DNA from 3 places in the Bermanella marisrubri genome. Region 2 is predicted to be linked to each of the others. Evidence: predicted binding sites of a transcription regulator. Region 2 holds the regulator's gene; each other region holds the start of a gene.
What was found. The regulator sigma-54, encoded in region 2, starts transcription at its own class of promoters, with help from an activator protein. The targets are predictions, from matches to a motif close to TGGCACNNNNNTTGCTNT.
Positions count from the first base shown of each region.

Region 1: flgJ (flagellar assembly peptidoglycan hydrolase FlgJ) is a predicted target of sigma-54. The motif match lies at 5,541-5,558, and genes of this name have one in related genera.
Region 3: HF888_RS06925 (putative urea ABC transporter substrate-binding protein) is a predicted target of sigma-54. The motif match lies at 3,649-3,666, and genes of this name have one in related genera.

Region 1 is NZ_CP051183.1:2,614,383-2,621,786, reverse strand. Features, by position in the region: gene HF888_RS12135 (flagellar hook-basal body complex protein) at 1-1,280, shown strand, start outside; gene HF888_RS12130 (flagellar basal body rod protein FlgF) at 1,678-2,427, shown strand; gene flgG (flagellar basal-body rod protein FlgG) at 2,477-3,262, shown strand; gene flgH (flagellar basal body L-ring protein FlgH) at 3,298-3,969, shown strand; gene HF888_RS12115 (flagellar basal body P-ring protein FlgI) at 4,020-5,105, shown strand; gene HF888_RS12110 (hypothetical protein) at 5,132-5,449, shown strand; gene flgJ (flagellar assembly peptidoglycan hydrolase FlgJ) at 5,594-6,598, shown strand; gene flgK (flagellar hook-associated protein FlgK) at 6,606-7,404, shown strand, end outside.
Region 2 is NZ_CP051183.1:841,319-848,722, reverse strand. Features, by position in the region: gene lptB (LPS export ABC transporter ATP-binding protein) at 1-446, shown strand, start outside; gene HF888_RS03830 (RNA polymerase factor sigma-54) at 558-2,060, shown strand; gene hpf (ribosome hibernation-promoting factor, HPF/YfiA family) at 2,169-2,474, shown strand; gene ptsN (PTS IIA-like nitrogen regulatory protein PtsN) at 2,485-2,937, shown strand; gene rapZ (RNase adapter RapZ) at 2,980-3,834, shown strand; gene HF888_RS03810 (HPr family phosphocarrier protein) at 3,931-4,200, shown strand; gene mgtE (magnesium transporter) at 4,288-5,643, shown strand; gene yjgA (ribosome biogenesis factor YjgA) at 5,920-6,459, shown strand; gene HF888_RS03795 (carbon-nitrogen hydrolase family protein) at 6,512-7,336, opposite strand; gene HF888_RS03790 (YhdP family protein) at 7,336-7,404, opposite strand, start outside.
Region 3 is NZ_CP051183.1:1,498,234-1,505,637, forward strand. Features, by position in the region: gene HF888_RS06910 (urea amidolyase associated protein UAAP1) at 1-661, opposite strand, end outside; gene HF888_RS06915 (ABC transporter ATP-binding protein) at 687-1,472, opposite strand; gene HF888_RS06920 (ABC transporter permease) at 1,469-2,302, opposite strand; gene HF888_RS06925 (putative urea ABC transporter substrate-binding protein) at 2,368-3,408, opposite strand; guanidine-I (ykkC/yxkD leader) riboswitch at 3,468-3,601, opposite strand; gene HF888_RS06930 (LysR substrate-binding domain-containing protein) at 3,931-4,788, opposite strand; gene HF888_RS06935 (DMT family transporter) at 4,957-5,859, shown strand; gene HF888_RS06940 (2-hydroxymuconate tautomerase family protein) at 5,893-6,102, shown strand; gene HF888_RS06945 (BCCT family transporter) at 6,189-7,404, opposite strand, start outside.

The DNA.
Region 1 (7,404 bases), 1.7 Mb from region 2:
CTAGTTCGGAGTTAACCATTCCATTGTCTGGTTATAATAATCCCGGCAATAATATGAAGGTAACACTCAATGGCCAAGAGCTGGAATCTACTAGCTTAGCCGATATGGTTGAAGAAATTAATGGTTTGACTACAACTACATTGCCTGGCTTCTCAGCTGAGTTGAACGAAAACGGCGACATGATCATCAAAAATAGTATTGGTCGCGATATTAAAGTCGAGATTGATTCGCCAACTGTGACTGATAGTCTCGTTATTCAAGGTTCGGCAAATGCGGGTCCAGTTGTTTTAGGCGGGACGGCCACTGCTGATACTGCTGCTGTGGTAGGTGGCACAATCGAATTTATTTTCAATGAAGGCTATACGATTTCCAATCCAATACCTTCGGTTTCTGGGGTATTTGGCGCGCTGAGTGAAGATGAATTTGAAGATTATGTTTTGAATGTTTTTGATGCTCAAGATCAAGATACATACAACCACGCTACATCGACAACAATCTATGACAGTTTAGGTAATAGTCATATTATGACTCAGTACTTTGTGCGTGAGCCATTGGATCCTACTCGTCCTAATGAAGAAAACGTATGGGCGATGTATGTACAAATTGATGGCAAAGATGTCGGTGATCCTGACTCAACACTGCCATTCCCAGACAATTTAGAGCCTACACAATTCCGCCAAGAGTTGTTCTTCAACCCAGACGGAACATTTGACCAACAATCTACGGGTCCAATTTTTGTCACAAACTGGGATCCAGTGGATGAAGAGGGTTCTCCAACCGGTGCTCTTAAATCGCAAAATGTTTTGGAGGGAGGATTACCACTAAATGATCCCCCAACAAATTCAAACTTCGAGATATTGCTTGAGGACTCTAGTCAGTTTGGTAGTCCGTTCAGTGTCTCAGAAGTGAGTCAAAACGGTTATACAACTGGTCGACTAACCGGACTAGAGATTGATGCAGACGGATTTATCTTTGCACGATTTACGAACGGACAAGCTGAAGTCTTAGGGCAAGTAGCGCTTGCTAGTTTTAAAAATCCAGAGGGCCTCATCCCCTTGGGTGATACGGCGTGGGGTGAAAGCTTTGAGTCAGGCACACCAACCGTAGGTTCACCTCGTACGGGTACCTTTGGTAACCTGCGTTCTTCAGCATTGGAAGATAGTAATGTGGACTTATCCGAGGAACTCGTCGGTTTGATTATCGCGCAGCGCAACTTCCAGGCAAGCGCGAAAACTATCGAGACTTCCGATACCGTGACGCAGACTATTATTCAGTTATAGTAGCTGAGTGGTATTTTTCTAAAAAAGCGGAAACAGGGCGGCAACCGTCGTCCTTTTTTAGCTTTTGTTTCTACATGTTGATTTCTATTCGTCATTCTCGACGTGATCGGGAATCCATTTTTCAGGTGAAAACCCATTGGATGGATTCTCAGTCAAGCTGAGAATGACACGATCAGTCATGCCCTACACCATTGTGGCTGTATTACCCGTAATGCAAAGACTATTGTCGCTTTAGTCCCCGTCATTCCCGACTTGATCGGGAATCCATTTTTCAGGTGAAAACCCGTTGGATGGTTTCTCAGTCAAGCCCACCTCCGAACTTGGCATCCCCTTTGCAATTTCCTAAATAACACATAAACGTTTGCCGCTCTTTGCGGTGAATAAAAGGGTGAATATTATGGATCGTGCTTTGTATATCGCCATGTCAGGGGCGAAGCAAAATACTCTCGGACAAACTGCCGAAGCCAATAATTTGGCAAATGTATCCACGACTGGCTTTCGTCGTGATTTTGAACAAGCTCGCTCAATGCCGGTATTTGGCGACTACTATCCAACACGCGCATACGCCATGGAAGAACGTCCCGCTAGTGACTTTAATCCAGGTCCTCTTGTTGAAACTGGGAACGACCTTGATTTAGCAATCGATAATCAAGGTTGGTTTGCGGTGCTAGACGCTAACGGTAATGAAGCGTACACGCGCCGTGGTGATTTCCAAGTGGATGGTTTGGGGCGTTTGGTGAATGGTCAAAATCAACAACTTATCGGTGCTGGCGGTCCCATCGTTTTACCACCTTATGAAAAAGTACAGATAGCAGCAGATGGCACCGTTTCTATTCAAGGTGTTGGCGAGGAACCTGCGGTTATTGCGGGTATTGAACAAATCAAATTGGTAAACCCTGACTTAACACAAATGGAAAAAGGTGAAGATGGTTTGTTCCGGCTGCGGGATGCAGAGCCGGGTGCGATTCAACCAGCGGATCCAACGGTACAGGTAGCATCGGGATACGTAGAAGGCAGTAATGTAAGCGCGGTACATTCTTTGACTCAGATTATGTCATTGCACCGTCAATATGAAATGCAGGTGAAAATGATGAGCACGGCGGATGAAAATGCTCAAACCACTGCATCCATAATGGAAATTCAATAAATAAGATAGTTCGCGCTTTTTAGCATAAAAGTGTAAACGGGAGGCAGCAATGCATTCAGCACTCTGGGTCAGTAAAACCGGTTTAAATGCTCAAGATCATGGTTTGACCACAATTTCAAATAACTTAGCTAATGTATCAACGACCGGTTTTAAGAAAGACCGTGCCGTATTCGAGGATCTAATTTATCAAATTCAACGTCAACCAGGTGCTCTATCAAGTCAAGACAGCCGCTTACCAAGTGGTTTGCAGTTAGGTACGGGTGTGAAGGTCGCTGGTACACAAAAAATTCATACAACAGGTAGTTTAGAGGAAACCTCTCAGCCATTGGATTTAGCGATCAATGGTCGCGGTTTCTTCCAAATTGCTTTACCGGATGGACAAATTGCCTATACCCGTGATGGCACGTTCCACATGGACGCAGAAGGTAATATCGTGAACTCCCAAGGTTATCTATTAGAACCCAATATTACGATACCTGACCAAACCAATACTATGACCATTAGTCGAGATGGTATCGTTTCTGTCACTCAGTTTGGAGATACTACGCCGCAAGAAATTGGTCAGATCGATGTGGTAGATTTTATCAACCCTACTGGGTTACAAGCTGTGGGCGGTAATCTCTTTCTTGAAACTGCAGCAAGTGGGGCGCCAGAAATTGGTGTCGCAAGCGAAGATGGTTTTGGCTCAATTGAGCAAGGGTTTTTAGAAAACTCCAATGTGAAAGTCGTCGAAGAAATGGTCAAAATGATCACCGTTCAGCGGGCTTATGAAATGAACTCAAAAGTCGTCAGCAGTGCTGATCAGATGCTTCAATACTTGGCTCAGAATACATAATTAGGAGCACAAGGTTCTAATTAAAGGAGTGTCTTATGAATAATCGATTCATCTCACTATTTGCGATTATGACTATACTGCAAGGGTGCAGCACCATTGTTCCTATGGATGAGAAGCCAGATGATCCGAACTTTGCACCAGTGCCTGCACAATCGCTTAAACCACCTGCAGAAAATAATGGCTCCATTTATCAGGCAAATTACTCCATGGCGTTATATGGAGACCAGCGCTCAAGACGGATTGGCGATATCGTGACGATTATTTTGCAAGAGCAAACTAATGCGTCCAAATCAAACTCAGCGTCTACTACAAAAGATAGTGAAATAGATGTCGTACCGACCAGTATTTTTGGACAAGGATTGGATTTCTTACAAAATGATTTTGAGGCAGAGCGTGCTTTCGATGGGTCCGGTGACGCTGATCAAAGCAACAGTTTGCAAGGTCAGATTACCGTTACCATAAGTGATATTTTACCCAACGGTGTGTTAGAAATACGTGGTGAAAAATGGCTTAGTTTAAATCAAGGAGATGAATTTATCCGTGTTAAGGGTTTGATTCGCCCTCAAGATATTAGCTCGGATAATACGGTTTTATCTCATAAATTGGCTGATGCACGCATTAGTTATGGTGGTACGGGATACGTGCATAATGCTAGCAAGCCTGGCTGGCTTGATCGTTTCTTTACCAGCCAATGGTGGCCGTTTTAGCTACGGTTTAATTTCGGAGCGATACAAACGCTTAACACAAGAGAAACATTATGAAAGTCATTATTCTACTACTGACATGCTTTATGAGCCTGACAACGCTTGCTGATCGAATCAAGGATCTTACATCGGTTGCTGGCGTTCGTTCGAACCAACTCATTGGTTATGGTTTGGTGGTAGGGTTGGATGGCAGTGGTGATAAAGCGCCGTTTACCAATCAAAGTTTTAACAATATGATGAAAGAGTTTGGCATTTCTGTTCCGCCAGGAACGGACCCTAAACTTAAAAATGTCGCGGCAGTGTCGCTAACGGCAAGTTTGCCGCCATTTGCCAAACCAGGCCAATCGATTGACGTGACTGTTTCTAGCATCGGCAATGCAAAAAGTTTACGCGGCGGTACTTTACTGTTTTCTCCTTTAAAAGGTGCAGATGGTCAAGTGTATGCAGTGGCTCAAGGTAATTTGGTGGTAGGCGGTTTTGGTGCAGAAGGAAATGATGGTTCTAGTATTACGGTAAATGTGCCAAGTGTTGGGCGTATTCCAAACGGTGCCACAGTAGAACGCCCTGTACCGAATGCGTTTGCTCGCGGTGACAGCCTTATCTTGAACTTAGACCGACCAGATTTTACAACAGCGAAACGCATGGCCGACACAATTAACGATTTACTTGGACCAGAAACGGCCTACGCACAAGATGCTACGTCGGTACGCGTAAGTGCACCTCGTGACCCTAACCAGCGAGTTTCTTTTTTATCTCTCATTGAGAACCTCACAGTGACGCCGGGTGAAGCGACAGCAAAAGTGATCATCAATAGTCGCACGGGCACCATTGTCATTGGGAAGCATGTGAAAATTGATCCGGTTGCTGTTACACATGGCAGCCTTACAGTAACGGTGAAAGAAAATATTGAGGTGAATCAACCCAATGCCCTAGCTGGAGGTGAAACCGCTGTAGTTCCTAATGCAGACGTCAATATCGATGAAGAAGGCAACCCCATGTTTGTTTTTGATCCCGGTGTGTCCTTAGATGAGATCGTTAAAGCAGTTAACGAGGTTGGCGCAGCCCCAGGAGATTTAATGGCTATTTTAGAAGCCCTTAAACAAGCCGGCGCATTGAATGCAGAACTCATCGTGATTTAATCGGCGAATGACATCGAGAGTCATAAATGACGGAAAAACAACATCTGATTAGCGAACTAAAGAAAAAACATGATGCTGTGGTTGAGCAGTCCCATGGTGGCAGCCCTGCAACACTTGATCACTTATTGAAGCAAAGGCAATCACTCATAGAAGAACTGTTTTCAAAGTATCAAAATGATTTAGACAACACAGACCTTGAGTTATTAAGTGCAATTCTAGAGAGCACTCAAGCCTTAGAAAAAGAAATAGACGAAGTGCGCAATAAGAAGGGAAACGAGCTGATCAAACACAAAAAGATTCCTAATAGAATGCGTTTATATACCCGAATTTCCCAAAATAAATAAGCGGTCATACACTGCCGCTTTTTCCGCTTCACGTCCTTTAAATTTATCCAAATCTTCTCCAAATGCCTATTAATCGCGCATTTATCCATATTGGCCCAGTGATTGCAGTTTACCAAGATAAATATCTAATTTCTGGGCGATGCCATGAACGCATTAACCAATACCTACAACTATAACGATTTATCTTCGTTAAATAAGATTACTCAGCTTGGTAATGAAAACCAAGATGCTGCGTTGAAGGAAGTGGCGAAGCAATTTGAGTCGATGTTTATCAAAATGATGCTCAAAAGTATGCGTGATGCGAATGCCGTATTTGAGGAAGGCAATCCACTCAATACCAATGAATCCAAGTTTTATCGTCAAATGCATGATGATCAGTTGGCACTGTCCATGAGTAAAGGGAAAGGTGTCGGTTTAGCAGATAGTATTTATCGTCAGATGAAGCAAGAGTTTAATGTTGGGGAAAATGAAACACGTAGACAAGTTAATGAAGCGATCCGACAGTTTAATGGTGTGACACAAAAACCGAGTAGCGATATTGAAAAAGATCTCGATTCGGTGAAAGAAAATAAACTGAGACCATCGATTGATACAAAAGATGATATTAAGAGTTCTTCACCTGGCTTAAGAGTAGATCAGCAAAAACAGTCAGGCTTTAGTACTCCGCAAGAATTCGTACAAACTCTATGGCCCATTGCGCAGAAAGTTGGAAAAGATATGGGAGTAGAGCCCAAAGCGATTCTTGCTCAAGCAGCACTGGAAACCGGTTGGGGTAAGCATCTTATTCATCATAGCGGTGGCCAAAATAGTTTTAACCTATTCGGTATCAAAGCTGATAGGCGCTGGGGGGGCGAGAGCGCCGAGGTCAGTACGCTGGAATATCGTCAAGGTCAGCCTAGAACAGAAATGGCGCGTTTTCGAGTTTACGACTCATATGAATCGAGTATGCGAGATTACAGTCAGTTTGTATCACAAAGTGAGCGTTACCAAGATGCCGTGAGTAACGGCCAGTCGATCAAGCATTACAGCGAAGGTCTGCAAAAAGGTGGGTATGCAACAGATCCTTTTTATGCACAAAAAATTCAACGCATTGCCCACGGTGATGTATTGAATAGCGCGATTCAACTTGCTGGCTTGGATATAGATTGAGGTAGTTATGGCAGGTATTTTAGAGATAGGTATATCTGGACTTCGTGTTCACCAAACTGCATTAACCGTTACGGGTAACAATATTGCTAATGTGGATACTGAAGGCTATAGCCGTCAAGACGCGTCTATCGTTAGTCAAAATCCTCAATTTCAGGGCGGTGTTTGGATTGGCGGTGGTGCCCGAGTCGATGATGTACGCCGAATTTATGATGAATTTTTAGTTGGCCAGTTGCAGAAAGATACTTCCACATTTAATTATTTCGATACGCTTTCTACGAATGCTGAGCAAATTGATAAGCTGCTAGCTGATCCTGGAACAGGTATTCAACCTGGCATTGAAAACATGTTTGGGGCGTTTCAAGCGGCGATCGATGACCCAAGCTCTTTACCAGCGCGCCAAGTTGTACTGAGTGAAAGCCAAGGCCTAGTCGATCGTTTTGCTTCCATTGATGATCGCTTGCGAGACTCAAATAATATACTTAATGGGCAAATGGGAACCTTAGCAACGCAATTGAATACCCTTGCTGAATCCATTTCTGAACTGAATACTCAAATACAATTTGCAACGGCCAGTGCTCAGGGTAATTACCCGAATGAGTTGTTAGATAAGCGCGACCTTGCCATCAAAGAGATATCAGAATTAGTGAGTGTCACTGTTGCTACTCAGGACAACGACAGCGTCAATATCTTTATTGGAAATGGTCAGCCCTTGGTGGTGGGTAAAGACGTAAACAGAGTATCGGTTGCTCCTGGTCAACAAGATCCTAGCAGAAATGCGCTTTATTTCGAACGTGATGGTGTTGTAC
Region 2 (7,404 bases):
CCGTTGCCAATAATATTTTAGCAATTCTAGAAACCCGCAAAGATTTAAATAATAAGCAGCGCCAAGAAAAACTAGAAAGCCTTTTGGATGAATTTCATATTCAGCATATCCGTGATAGCTTAGGTATGGCTCTATCCGGCGGTGAGCGACGTCGTGTAGAGATCGCGCGCGCCCTAGCTGCGGAACCCTCTTTTATATTGTTAGATGAGCCTTTCGCCGGGGTAGATCCCATCAGTGTCGGCGATATAAAGAGCATCGTAAAACAGTTAAAAGAGCGAGGGTTAGGGGTACTGATCACTGACCACAATGTCAGAGAAACTCTTGATATCTGTGAAAAAGCTTATATCGTAGGTAATGGGCATATCATCGCCGAAGGTAATGCTGAGCAAGTACTCGCAAACCAGCAAGTAAAAGACATTTATTTGGGCGATGATTTTAAGCTCTGAGTATTTTACGGAGTTTAAACCTCGTCCTAATAAGTCTAGACTTGGTTCAAACTTCATGTATATTCAATAGTAGATGAATTGGTTTTTGCCACGGAATAATAAGCAGTATTTATGAAAGCGTCCTTGCAATTAAAAATGGGTCAACATCTTACGATGACCCCCCAGCTGCAACAGGCCATTAGACTACTTCAGCTTTCAACCATCGACCTCCAGCAGGAAATCCAAAACGCGTTGGATTCCAATCCATTACTGGACGTTGAGGAGGAATACGAAGGCGAAACACCCCAAGACCAATCAACACAATCGCAATCAGAGAATAAAGACACCGAAGCCAGCGAAAACCAAACACAGGAAAACGTTGGCGACGATGCAACTGCCGATAGTGACTGGAACGAAAATATTCCCGACGACTTGCCCACAGATAGCGATTGGGATGACACATGGCAAGCTTCAGCATCGCCAGCCAGCAGCAGCGAATCCTACAGCGGTGGCGATGACTTCGATTTTGACAGCCGCAACGGCAGCACAGATGATTTACAAGACCACTTACTGTGGCAATTAAACCTAACCCCGATGTCCGACAACGATCACATGATAGCCGTTAACATTATTGAAGGGGTTGACGATGACGGTTACTTAAAAGTAAGCCTAGAAGACATCCTCGCCAGTTTTGATCCGGAACTTGAGATCGAACTGGATGAACTTGAAGCAGTTCTGCACCTATTGCAACAATTTGAGCCCAGTGGTGTTTGCGCACGAGATTTACAAGAATGCCTCTCTTTGCAACTGAAGCAATTACCAAAAGACACCCCATGGTTAGATCTTGCACAGAAACTTATCGATAATCACATCGACCTGTTGGGCAGTAAAGATTACAGCGCATTGATGCGTAAACTCAAAGTCAAAGAAGACGAACTCAAAATTGTGATTCGAGGTATTCAAGAACTCAACCCTCGACCAGGCTCACAAATTGCCCCGCAAACCAGTGAATATGTCATCCCGGACGTCATTGTTCGACAGGTAAAAGGCCATTGGCGCGTGGAGTTAAATCCCGAAATTGCGCCAAAACTGCGTATCAATGACCACTATGCATCCATGGTCAAGCGCGCCGATAATAGTAGCGACAACAACTTTATCAAAGATCACTTGCAGGAGGCTCGTTGGTTCTTAAAGAGTCTTCAAAGCCGCAATGAGACGCTACTCAAAGTTGCTAGCAAAATCGTAGAATATCAACAGGCCTTCTTAGAAGAAGGGGATGAAGCTATGAAACCTCTTGTATTGCACGATATTGCAGAAGCGGTTGAAATGCATGAATCCACAATATCTCGTGTCACCACACAAAAATATATGCACACACCACGAGGTATCTATGAGTTAAAGTACTTCTTCTCAAGCCATGTGAGCACTACTAGTGGTGGCGAATGCTCATCTACCGCTATCCGCGCAATGATTAAAAAACTTATCGCCAGCGAAGCCGCTAAAAAGCCATTAAGCGATAGTAAAATCGCTGCGGTTCTCGAAGAAGAAGGCATCAAAGTCGCAAGACGTACTGTGGCCAAATATAGAGAAGCCATGCATATACCCCCCTCTAATGAACGCAAGAGGTTGGTATAACGAAAAATTGACTTGAATCGTCTCCGGTTTTAGCCGGTAGCCTATACTAAGATTAGGTTACCAGCACATTAACGCACCCTTTGGGTGCCGACAGTAGGAGCTACATATATGCAAATCAATATCAGCGGACACCATGTAGAAGTGACTGACGCCCTTCGCGACTATGTTCATTCAAAAGTCGAGAAGCTGGAAAGACACTTTGATAATATCACCAATGTTCAAGTAACATTGACCGTTGAGAAGCTCGTACAAAAAGCCGAAGCGACCGTCCATGCGGCTGGCGCCGAATTACACGCCAATGCCGATAATGAAAACATGTATGCCGCCATTGATGGCCTAACCGATAAACTAGACCGTCAATTAATAAAACATAAAGAGAAGATGGTTAATCACCGTCACGGAAATAGCCACTAATTTAATCCATATGTCTTCGAGTATTGCTCAAATTCTAACGTCAGAGCGCACCCAATGGGGTGCCACTTGCACCAGTAAAAAACGATTGATGCAACATATTAGTCAATTCCTAGCGGACAGCATCCAAGATGCAGACCCTAGTGAAATTTATGAGCGTCTTATCGCACGAGAGAAGTTGGGCAGTACTGGCATTGGAGAAGGCATTGCCATTCCCCATTCACGTCTAGCAGAGTGCCATGAAACTATTGGCGCTTTGTTCGTGCTGGAAACACCTATCGATTTTGATTCCATTGACCGCCAACCTGTAGACATTGTATTTGTTTTATTGGTGCCAGAAGAAGCCAATGAACAGCATTTAAAAACGCTAAGCATGCTAGCAGAGCAGTTTAGCCAATCGTCATTTCGTAATCGGTTGCGAGATGCACGGTCTACCAGCGAACTCTACCAGATTGCGGTACACTGATAGATTCTTAATGTTCGCAAAACATACTGATTAAGGTTTGTCATGAAATTGGTCATCATTAGTGGACGCAGCGGTTCTGGCAAGAGCACTGCGTTGAATGTGCTAGAAGATCTCGGCTTCTACTGCATTGACAATCTACCAGTCATGCTATTGCCTACCTTAATGCAACAAGCGAATCAGCAGGGCACCGGTCTTGTGGGCATGGCCGTCAGTATTGATGCTCGCAACATACGCTCTGAATTAGGTAATTTTGCCGACATCGTTAGCCAGCTGCCAAACGATTGCATCTTGGAGATCATCTATCTAGATGCCCATGTGGACACTCTGCTCACTCGGTTTAGCGCAACACGACGCAAACACCCTCTAACGGATGCCGATGTACCTTTATTTGAGGCAATAAATAAAGAGGTAGAGCTACTGCATCATATTGCCGACATGGCAGACCTCACCATTGATACCACCCATTTATCCATGCACCAACTGCGCACAATGATTAAAAACCGCGTGGTGGACAAAGATAGCAACGAGATGTCGATTCTATTTGAATCTTTTGGGTTTAAGCATGGCATACCAAAAGACAGTGACTTGGTGTTTGATGTACGCTGCTTGCCCAATCCTTACTGGGACCCTCAGTTACGCCACTTTACTGGGCAAGATCAAGCCATCATTGACTTTCTGAGCGATGAATCTTCTGTGAATGAAATGTATAGCGATATTGATGATTATCTACAGAAATGGTTACCAGAGTTTCAAAATAATAACCGCACATATATGACCATCAGTATCGGCTGCACTGGGGGCCAACATCGCAGCGTATACATGACAGAGCGTCTTTACCAAGCCTATGAAAAGCGCTATCAAAATGTTCAATTACGTCATCGTGAATTAAACCCATAAATAGCCCCATTAAAACCAATTTCCACCATTGCTAGACAGACCGCTTGGGGCTGCGCTATGGTTATTAATTATTAAAAGAAAAACGTGCAGCAGCCCATGCTAGAGCAATCCATTACGATTATTAACAAGCTCGGTCTCCACGCCCGAGCCGCGGCGAAACTTGTTTCCACCAGTAGCACTTATACGAGCAAGATTAAGATCAGCTATAATGGAAAAGAGGTGGATGCAAAAAGCATCATGTCAGTCATGATGCTAGCCGCGAGTAAAGGCAGTGAAGTTACGTTGCATGTTTCTGGAGACGACGAAAAAGCCGCAATGCAGGCCATAACGGATCTTATCAACAACCGTTTTGACGAGGATGAATAGTCTCGTAACGTCGGGCTTCATACACTAGCCATAGCTAGATTGTCACATTAACGGTACAATTCCCGCCTCTCGAAAGGATAGAGTTCTATGGCCAGAGGCGAATATCAGAACAGCAAATTACAACATCTTGAGTCTGCACTTGAAAGCGGTGCTTTGGCTCAAGTTCGCCGTATCCTCAACAGTGATTTGCAAGCCGCCGATGTTGCTCACCTTCTTGAATCCTCCCCCCCAAAAGAGCGTAAACTGCTGTGGGGATTGATCGACGAAGAGAACGAAGGTGACGTACTTCAACACCTAGGTGACGAAATACAAAGCTGGTTGTTAAACCAGATGTCCGTACAAGAAATGGCCAATGCTATTTCTGATCTAGATACGGATGACGTTGCTGACGTTCTACAAAATCTTCCTGATAAAGTGACTCAGGAAGTACTCACCACCATGGATGAGCAAGACCGCGACCGAATAGAAGCGGTCTTATCTTATCCAGAAGATACTGCCGGTGGTTTGATGAATACGGACACCATTACGGTGCGTCCTGACATTACTATCGAAGTAGTCTTACGTTATCTACGCCGCCACCGCAGTCTGCCTGATATGACTGATAGCTTGTTGGTAGTTAATCGCCGTGATGAATTCATAGGTAGTCTTCCCATCAATAAGATTCTTGTTAGTGATGGCGATACCACCGTGCGCGAGGTGATGAGTACAGATGTGGTCAGTATCGATCCTGAAACTACCGATACACAAGTGGCACAACTGTTTGAGCGTCACGATTTAATTTCTGCTCCAGTGGTTGAAAGTCACACGCATAAACTTTTGGGCCGAATCACCATCGATGACGTGGTTGATGTAATACGTGAAGAAGCCGACCACAGCCTCTTAAGCATGGCCGGTTTAGATGAAGATGAAGATACGTTTGCCCCGGCATTAAAAACCAGCCGACGCAGGGCCGTTTGGTTGGGCATTAATTTAATTACTGCATTTGTTGCCAGCGGCGTGATTGGTATGTTCCAAGATACATTGGATAAAGTCGTCGCATTAGCCGTGCTCATGCCCATTGTTGCTAGTATGGGTGGTATTGCAGGCAGTCAGACATTGACGCTCGTCATTCGCGGCCAGGCAATTGGTCACCTAGACTCCGGTAACATGGGCTGGTTAGTAAATCGCGAATTCATTGTCGGCTTAAGTAACGGTTTATTATGGTCCGTTATTATCGCTCTAGCGACTTATATATGGTTTCAGGATATACAAATCTCGCTCATCATTGCCATTGCAATCGTCATTAACTTAATTATCGCGGTGTTAGCAGGTGCCTTACTCCCGTTATTGCTCAAAAAACTAGGTATTGACCCTGCCTTGGCTGGTAGCGTGATATTAACCACAGTAACCGATGTGGTTGGCTTTATGGCATTTTTAGGCTTAGCAACTGTATTTTATTTATAGGGCACCTCTAACAAGTCACTTTAAGCTCTGGCCTTGATCGTGTTTCAATATCAAGGCGTGGTATTGAAGGTCTAACGGGTTAAATCGAAATGCCACAACACAGAGATTGGAACACGAAAAAGGCCCCAAAGGGCAAGGCCTGTAGCACTTTCCTTCGGTGTCAGGCTTCTGGGAAAGGACTCGTCATTACGCGGCGAAGCCTTCCTTGAATGAAACCACTACAGGCGTCTTGCAGAGTCAAATTGACTTATTAGAGGTGCCCTAGAGTATTGAATTATGACTGAAGATTACGAAAACGAAGAAGAATATCTAGGACCCAGTAAATCCCAAGTAAAGCGTGAGATGCATGCGTTGCAAGATTTGGGAAAGCAAATTTGTGAAATGCCAAAGCAACAGCAAAGCAAACTACCTTTGAGTCCAACCATGATCGAAGCTATTGCAGAATGGGGACGCATCAAAAAGAACGAAGCGAAGCGACGCCACTTACAGTACGTAGGAAAAGTTATGCGTTCGGAAGATGTAGAGGCCATTCAAAACGCATTAGAATTACTGGATCCTAGTAGTGAAGCCTTCAATCGCGTTTTACATCAGCAAGAAAAATGGCGCGATCGTTTAATCAATGACGGCCAAAGTGCATTAAATGCCTTTTGCGAAGAATTTGAAGTAGATGATATGCAGCAACTACGTCAGTTGATACGCAATGCCGTGAAAGAACAAAAACTGATACAAGAAGGCTCAGAAAAAGCGTCTGAGAAAAAGGCCAAGGCATCAGCTCGCAAGCTGTTTTTACATATTAAAACTTACTATCCTTCGTAGTAAGTGTCCGTGCCTCAAACCGTCTTGGTTATTATAGAGGCACTCCTTTCACTCATAATCGTTTATGCTTCAACAATGGCATAGACTGACGAATCTTTTGACAGAGTTCAAGATCAAGTTCAACAACCAACTCACCTGCTTTTTCGCTGTCTAACTCGCCCACTATTTCTCCGTCTGGATTGATGACAATAGATTGCCCCCAGGTGATGCGTCCATCCTCGTGGGTGCCCACCTGATTCGCGGCCATAACAAAACTTTGAGTTTCAATAGCTCTTGCCTTTAATAAGGTCAACCAATGCTTTTGACCTGTGGTATAGGTAAACGCAGAGGGTACGGTCACGACCTGACATGACTGCTTTTGATACTGTTGATACAATTCGGGAAAACGCAAATCATAGCAAACACTTAAACCATACAGAGTACCGTCAAGGCTAACCGTCTTACTTTGAGTCCCAGCTATGAAAGTATCAGATTCACGATAACGACCCTTATTATCGCTTACGTCTACATCAAACAAATGGACTTTATCGTACTGGCAAACCTCGCTTCCATCTGCAGCAAAAACTAAACAGGCAGCCAACACCTTATCTTCAACGCTGGACATCAACGGCATAGAACCTGCGATAATATTTACCTTAAAATCCTTTGCAAGAGCAGATAATTGAGAGCGGACAGGCCCCCCTTTCTGACATTGAGTTTGTGCGATCTCCACTTGATTCTTTACTCCCAAGCAAACAAACATTTCAGGAAGTAAAACGGTAGTGGCGCCTTGTTCTACACAGCGCTTTATCGCAGCCTCTGCTGCTCGTAAATTAGGTTGGACTGCTTTGCCACTGGTCATCTGTACCAAGCCGACGGTAATCACAGTTTGCGTCATCACTCATCACCTAATCCGAAGAAACGTTTCATGCGGAACCAAAAGCCTTTATCTTGTTTGCCTTCTAT
Region 3 (7,404 bases), 660 kb from region 2:
AATAATCGTCCTCTTGAATGTCATGGGCGGTGCCCAATTCAATTTGTATGGATTCTCTAGGATAGATCTCGGCTGTATTCAATGGGTGAGGGCAGGTATGCAGTAGCACTAACGTGTCCATTTCAAAACGCAGTGTAACAGTTTGTCCAGGTGCCTTATTGTCTTGAGCAAGTATGAGTCCACCATTTTGATCGGTAACAACTTGGCTAAACCAATTGAGGTTAGAAGCAATGTCTTTGCCGTTGAGACCGTATTTGGCGAGCTCGACCAAAAATGCGTCGTAACCATTTTGCATCCATTGGTTGCGGTCGTTCTGATAGTCCCTTTTGCCCCAGCGCTCTTCGATATGCTCTGCATGGCTATTTCCCATGACGGTGTCATGCCAACCGAAACTGTCTTCCACGATAGAAGCGAAGATACGTCCCATGTCGGAGTACAGGCAATTGCCTTGGGTGAGCTTAAAGGTATGCTGACATTTTAAGGTGTCGGGCGCGTTGTAACGCTCTAATAGATTTTCCGGGTTATAAAATAACATTCCAACATTGCCTAAACCGGCGGTATCGGTCAGTCGCATGATGGTGCCGCGTCGAACACGCAGCGACCAATGACTGCCAGATGGAATGTGAGTTGTGTAATCAATAGAACGGATAATCTCGCTCATCTTGATCTCCTTTACTAGCGATTTGTTACGATGCATTCGCGGTAATAGGGCGAATTTCATCATCAATGGTTTCGTATAAAGCAGGGTCGGTTTGCCCTACGGGAATGTCATAAGTGATGGAGGCGCCATAGCGATTCGGTGCTTGATGATCGACTCGCAATTTATCGAAAACCCAAAGGCGGGTGCCTAAATAGAATCCTTCTTTTAAATCATGGGTGACCATGAAAACCGTGAGTTTGTGTTCTTTACAAAGTCCTAAAACCAATTCATGCATGTCAGCACGAATACCTGGGTCCAATGCTCCAAAGGGTTCGTCTAATAAGAGAATCCGTGGCTTACCCAAAAGGGCTTGCGCAATAGCCAAGCGCTGCTTCATCCCGCCAGAAAGTTCATGAGGGTATTTGTTGAGCGCATGATCTAAGCCGACTTTTTCTAAAATACTGGTGGCTTCTTGTTTGGCTTGCTGTTTTTTCTTGCCAAACAAATAACCGGTAATGCCTTTGGCTTGAAAGCCTTTGGTGGCCATGACGTTTTCCAATACGGTCATGTGTGGGAAAACAGAGTATTGTTGAAAAACAATACCGCGATCCGGGCCAGGTTCGTCTGAAATGGGTTTACCATCCAGTAGGATTTCTCCTTTGCTTGGATTGACGGTGCCCAATAGCATGTTTAGGAACGTGCTTTTACCACAACCCGATGTGCCCACGAGCGTGATAAATTCACCTTCGTAAACTGTGGTAGAAAGGTTTTCTAAAATGACGTTGTCGCCGTATTGTTTCCAGACGTTTTTGACTTCAATCATAGGATTCATGACTTACCTCCTTGTTTCGAATTGAGGTCGTGCCATGGGAATAAAAGCTGACTCATTTGACGCAATGACAGATCAATTAGAAAAGCCAACAGAGTAATCCAGGCAACATAGGGCAGAATCACATCCATTGCCATGTAGCGGCGTACCAAGAAGATTCGGTAACCCAAACCATCGGTTGCAGCTACGGCTTCGGCAGCAATCAAAAACAACCAACCAGCACCTAGCGATAAGCGCACGGCGTCAATAAGCTTGGGCATGATTTGAGGCAGTAAAACGCGAATCAGAATTTGCGATGTATTGGCACCAAGGGTTTGTGCCTTAACGAGTTGCTCGCTTGGCACCTCTTGCGTACGACGTAAAATATCGCGGGCGATAAATGGGGTAATACCAATGGCAATGAGCATTACTTTGGATAGTTCACCCAAGCCAAATACGATAAATAATATTGGTAAAATAGCCAGAGGCGGAATTAAAGATACCACAGTTAATAATGGCGAAAGCCAAGACGAGAATAGTGGTAACGATCCCGCTAAGAGACCAATCATTAAACCGATGGTAGCGGCAATGGCAACACCTAAAGCTAAGCGCGTTAAGCTGCTGGCAGTATCCTGCCAAAACACATAATCACCGGTACGTCGGCTGGGCTCGAAAGCCATGCGAGAAAAGCCATCACTAATTTGTGCAAAGCTGGGTAGTAGTTTGTCGTTGGGATTGGCTTCCAAGCGCAAGTCTGAACTCACTAGATAAATAACGAGTAAAAGTGCGAAGGGCAATAACCCTAGGAAAATACCCAAGGGTTTATTGGGTTGCCAATTAATAAGTCGTTTCATATCGGGGCCTTTGTTCTCGTAGTAGTTGCAACTAAGAATGGCGCCACAGAAGAGGCGCATTCGAATTACAAACTTCCGTCGGCGGCCATCTGCATGTAGGTTGGATCGAAACGAAGTTGAACATTGCTGCTATTACCAAAGGTACCTGCTGGCGTTTCAATGCCTATGTAACCAGCATCAGGAGCACCTTCTCCTAGCAAACCATGAGTGAATGAAAACTCAGCCACGTTTTTCATGGTTTTAACAAGATCGGCACTGTTGGTTAATTCAAGTGCTGCTTTGGGTGTGTAGAACATTTCTGTGCTGGCTAATTGTGCTTCATAACCGGCAAGGTCGGTACCAGAGGCTTCGGCCATATAGGTTTTCGCTTTGGTTGCAGCTGAATCAGAGCCGCTCATTTTTGACATAATTTCATACCATGCACCTGTTAGCGCTTTCCCTAGTTTAGGGTTAGCTTTCAGGGTTTCGGTATTGATAACTAACAAGTCTATAATTTCACCAGGGATTTTTGATGAGTCGAAAACTTTGGTGCTGTTTGGCATGGATTCGATTTCGCTTAGCAGTGGGTTCCATGTAGCAACGGCAGTTACGTCGTCTGTGCTGTATGCAGCCACCATGTCGGCATCTGAGGTATTTACAACGGTTAGATCTTTTTCACTTAAACCAACGCTATCTAAACCACGGGCTAATAAGTAGTGAGAAACGCTAAGCTCAACAAGATTTACTTGCTGACCTTTAAGATCTTTCAGGCTGTCGCCGTCTTTTAATACAACACCATCGTTGCCGTTGGAGAAGTCACCCACGATAAGTGCTGTGCTATCAACACCACCCGCGGCTGGAATCGTAAGCGCATCCATGTTGGTCATGGTGCAAGCATCGAATTCGCCAGCAGTGTATTGGTTAATAGACTCAATGTAGTCGTTGATTTGAACTACTTCGATATCGATGTCGTATTTGTCGGCCCATTTATCGACGATACCTTGCTCTGCGCCATAGGCCCATGGCATCCAGCCAACGTATATGGACCAACATACTTTGAAGCTGTCAGAAGCATGGCTAAATGATGTAAGCGATAAGGTAAAAAGAAGTGCTAAAAAGCGTTTCATGGAAGACCCTCTCAGTCTGCTCAGTTACACGGAGTACCCTCGGCATTAAGGCCAAGATCTTCTCCCGGGCTTTTGTCCCGCCGTGTAACCTATGCCTTAACGAAAAGGGGGAGGTCGAATGCTCTTGGACCAGTCATCAAGGCTATCTCTTCAATTATGTGCGAGCCTGATCGGAACCCTAGCGTTCTATTTCAAATTATTTTGTCTGTCCTATATGACAAGGGTACGGACGATTATGGTTTTGCAAAGCGAGTGCCAAATCTGTGCAAACCTAGGTTTATCAGGGGCTTCTCTGTAAGTTGATTAGAAAATAGGCGCCATCAAATATATTAATGCACCCATGTTGGGCGATAAGTCGCTTGCGTGCTTCTTATTGGGTTTAAAACCCTGCCGTATCGTGCAAATAGTATTTAGCGATGGCCAAAACCAGCATAAGGGTAATCAAAACTCTCAGTAGTAAATGCATGTTGTTCATAATGGCTACCTCTCTTTTTTCGTTTGTTTGTTAGATAGCTGCAAAGATCAGGTTGGCTGACAGCATTCGATAAAGTCCTCAATCGTACTATCTGTATTGTCTTTTCGCCAAATGCAATGGGTTACTGAGTCACTCCATTTTTTGGGAAGTGTATGGATTTTCAAATTGTGTTTGTGCGGATAGGCATCAACCAAGCTTCTTGGAATCATACCCACACCCATACCCGCGGCGGCGCAACCCAATAGCGTATGGTATGACTGTATTTCGATCACGTTGGGGATATTACTGCCTTGTGCGAGCCAGCCAGTTAATCGTTTACGGTAAGCGCATTTATGATTAAAGCCTAGTACTGTGGGCGTTTCTCCCAAGTCTTTTGGGGAGCGTATCGGTTTGTGGTTTAAGCTAGAGACTAACACCAAGGATTCTTTATATAGCGCTTTGCTTTGTATTCTGGAATCACTGACGTTTCCATCAATGAAGCCTAAATCGATCTCGCCTTCGATGACCTTTTCTATTAGTGCGCCAGTTGGGGCGGACGCTACGCTGAGTTCAACATCAGAAAATTGCTGATGAAAGGCGTTGAGTGGATCACTTAAACGAGTGGCCATTACTGCTTCCATGGCGCCTACTTTCAATGAGCCTCTTGTTTGCTGATCTATTAGATCGGATTTAGCTCGTTCCACTAAGTTTAGAATGTCGTCGCAATAGCTTAAGAGTTGTTTGCCAGCAGCGGAAATATTCAAACGGTTCTTGTGTCGAATAAATAAAGGTTTGCCCAGTTCGCTCTCCAGTTTTTGAATACGAGCGGTCACGTTGGAAGGCACACGATTAAGTACCTCGGCCGCCTTGGTAATGCCGCCACTGAGGACGACTTGTCTAAATACCGTGAGATCAGAAATTTCCATGGCATACCTTTTAATACTTGTGGCGTCACAACGCGTTGGCAGTTGTACCGCCTAAATACGCTATGACTATATTTCTATATTTATGAACGATAAATTCACAATTATTCACTATTAATGAATATATTTTGGACTTAAACTGACGCTATGACAATCAGTAATGGATTTAAAATGTCGATAGATTCAAAAGCGAAAGGGTATGTCTTTGGTCTTACCGCTGTATTGATTTGGTCTGGGTTCGTTTTAGCCTCTCGCCAAGGTGGTTTAAGCGAGCTGAATCATTTTGATGTCATTGCACTTCGCTATGGCACCTGTGCTTTGTTGTTGCTGCCTTTGTGGTGGTTTAAGTATCGCTTTAATGTTTTTCAAACTAAATATATCGCTATCGCTTTAGTCGGTGGGTTGGCTTATGCATTGTGTACATTTCAGGGCTTTCAACTAGCGCCTGCGTCACATGGGGCACTGTTGCTGCCCGGCACTATGCCTCTATTTATATTTATTCTGGCCGTTATCGTTGGGCAAATACGCGTCGAGGCAATCAAGCTTTTCGGAATTGTGTTAATTTCATCGGGTGTGGCTTTGTTATTTACCCAGCAACTAATGATGGATGGTGACAACAATAGTGTATTGAAGGGAGATGTTCTGTTCTTACTAGGCGCTTTGTGCTGGGGAGTTTTTTCAATACTTATAAAGCATTGGAATATCCCACCATGGCATGCTGTGATTAGTTTGGCTTTACTGACGTGCTTAGTTTATTTGCCTTGGTACGTAATGTTTTCTCCAAAAAACATCGACGTTGCCGGGGCAAATTCAATTCTATTGCAAATGTTTTATCAGGGTTTTTTAGCAACGATTGTGCAACTCTATTTTTACGGCCGTGCCGTTGCGGTTTTAGGCGCAAGTGGTATGGGAAGCCTGATGGCACTGGTCCCTGTCATTGCAGGCGTATCGGCTATTTTTGTGTTTGACGAGCCAGTGACCTTGTATCTTATCGTTGGCTTGTGCGTAGTGACGATCGGCGCTTGGTTGACGCAACTGGAGAAAATTCAATGGAAGCGAAAATTCGCTTCTTAAATGTGATGTTGCAAAATAGAAAGGGAAAACTGGATGCCGTACGTAAATATTAAAATTACTGATGAAGATGTGACACCGGAGCAGAAAGCGCAATTAATCAAAGGTGCAACGCAATTACTGGTGGATGTATTGGATAAAAACCCAGCGACAACGGTTGTCGTCATCGACGAAGTGAACACAGATAATTGGGGTGTCGGAGGCGAAGTAGTGACGGATTTGCGAGCGAGTCAGCAGAAAAAGTAAATTATTTTCAAGCGAAAATCGAATGCTTAGTTGTGATCAACTAAGCACTCAACGCAACACTAAAAGTGAGCAAGTAAAACTAAAATTTACTTGCCTTGTTCTTTTTGCATTTGTTTTGCAATACGCGGTGCAGTCCAAAGGCTAGGTAATAGAATCAAAGAAACCGGCACAGCGGTTACAACAATAAATTTCTGAAGTGCAGAAATACCGCCAGAGCCCATGCTGATGAGAATCGCAGCGATCACACCCATCATGATACCCCAGAAAATACGAACACCTGTGTGCGGATGATCGTGTCCTGTCATAACCATAGAGACTGCATAGGTCATGGAATCACCTGTGGTGGCGACGAACACTGTGGTTAAAATCAAAAACAGTACCGACATGATAAAGCCCATGGGTAGATTCTCGGTAATCGCCAATAGAGCCGCAGGCAAGTTGAAGCCTGTAAAGGGCTCTGAAATCACCCCTGGGTTTTCTAATTCATAGAATAAACCTGAGCCACCCACGATGGTGAACCAAATACAGGTAATCACGGGAGCCAATACAGAAATCAGCAAAATCATGTCACGAATGGTGCGACCACGGGAAATGCGCGCCACGAACATGGCCATGAGCGGGCCATAACCTAAGAACCAACCCCAGAAGAATACCGTCCACCAATCTAGCCAGGCAGGATTCGCACGAAAGGTAGCCATAGGAATGAACTGATCAATGTAGGTGCCAAAGCTTTGTAAGAAGCCATCTACTAAAAATGCAGTTGGACCAAACACCAAAATCACCAACATCAAAACAACCGCCAAAATGACGTTGAAGCGACTCAGGATTTGTATGCCTTTTGTCACGCCGGTAACCGATGAAATGGTATAGAGCGTGATTAAGCTGCCTAAGATCACGAGCTGCGTGGAATAGGTATCGGGAATGCCAAATAATTTGTCGAGGCCAAAGCTGACTTGCAGACCTAAGAAACCAATGGGGCCAACTGTACCTGCTACCACTGCAAGTACACATGCCGCATCGGTAAAAGTGCCGATTGGGCCTTTTAAAGCGCGTTCTCCAAATACAGGATAAAGCAGAGTACGAGGCTTTAATGGTAAGCCTTTTTCATAATGCAGGTACATGAACACAATACCCGTTAGACTGCCTAAAATGGCCCATGCTAAGAAGCCCCAGTGCATGAAGCTTTGTGCCAGTGCGTTATGGGCCGCCGCTAAAGAGCCAGCTTCGGCATCGCTAAATAAAGGTGGTTGAGATGTGAAGTGCGCCATGGGTTCGGCCGCTGCCCAAAACACGCCACCACCG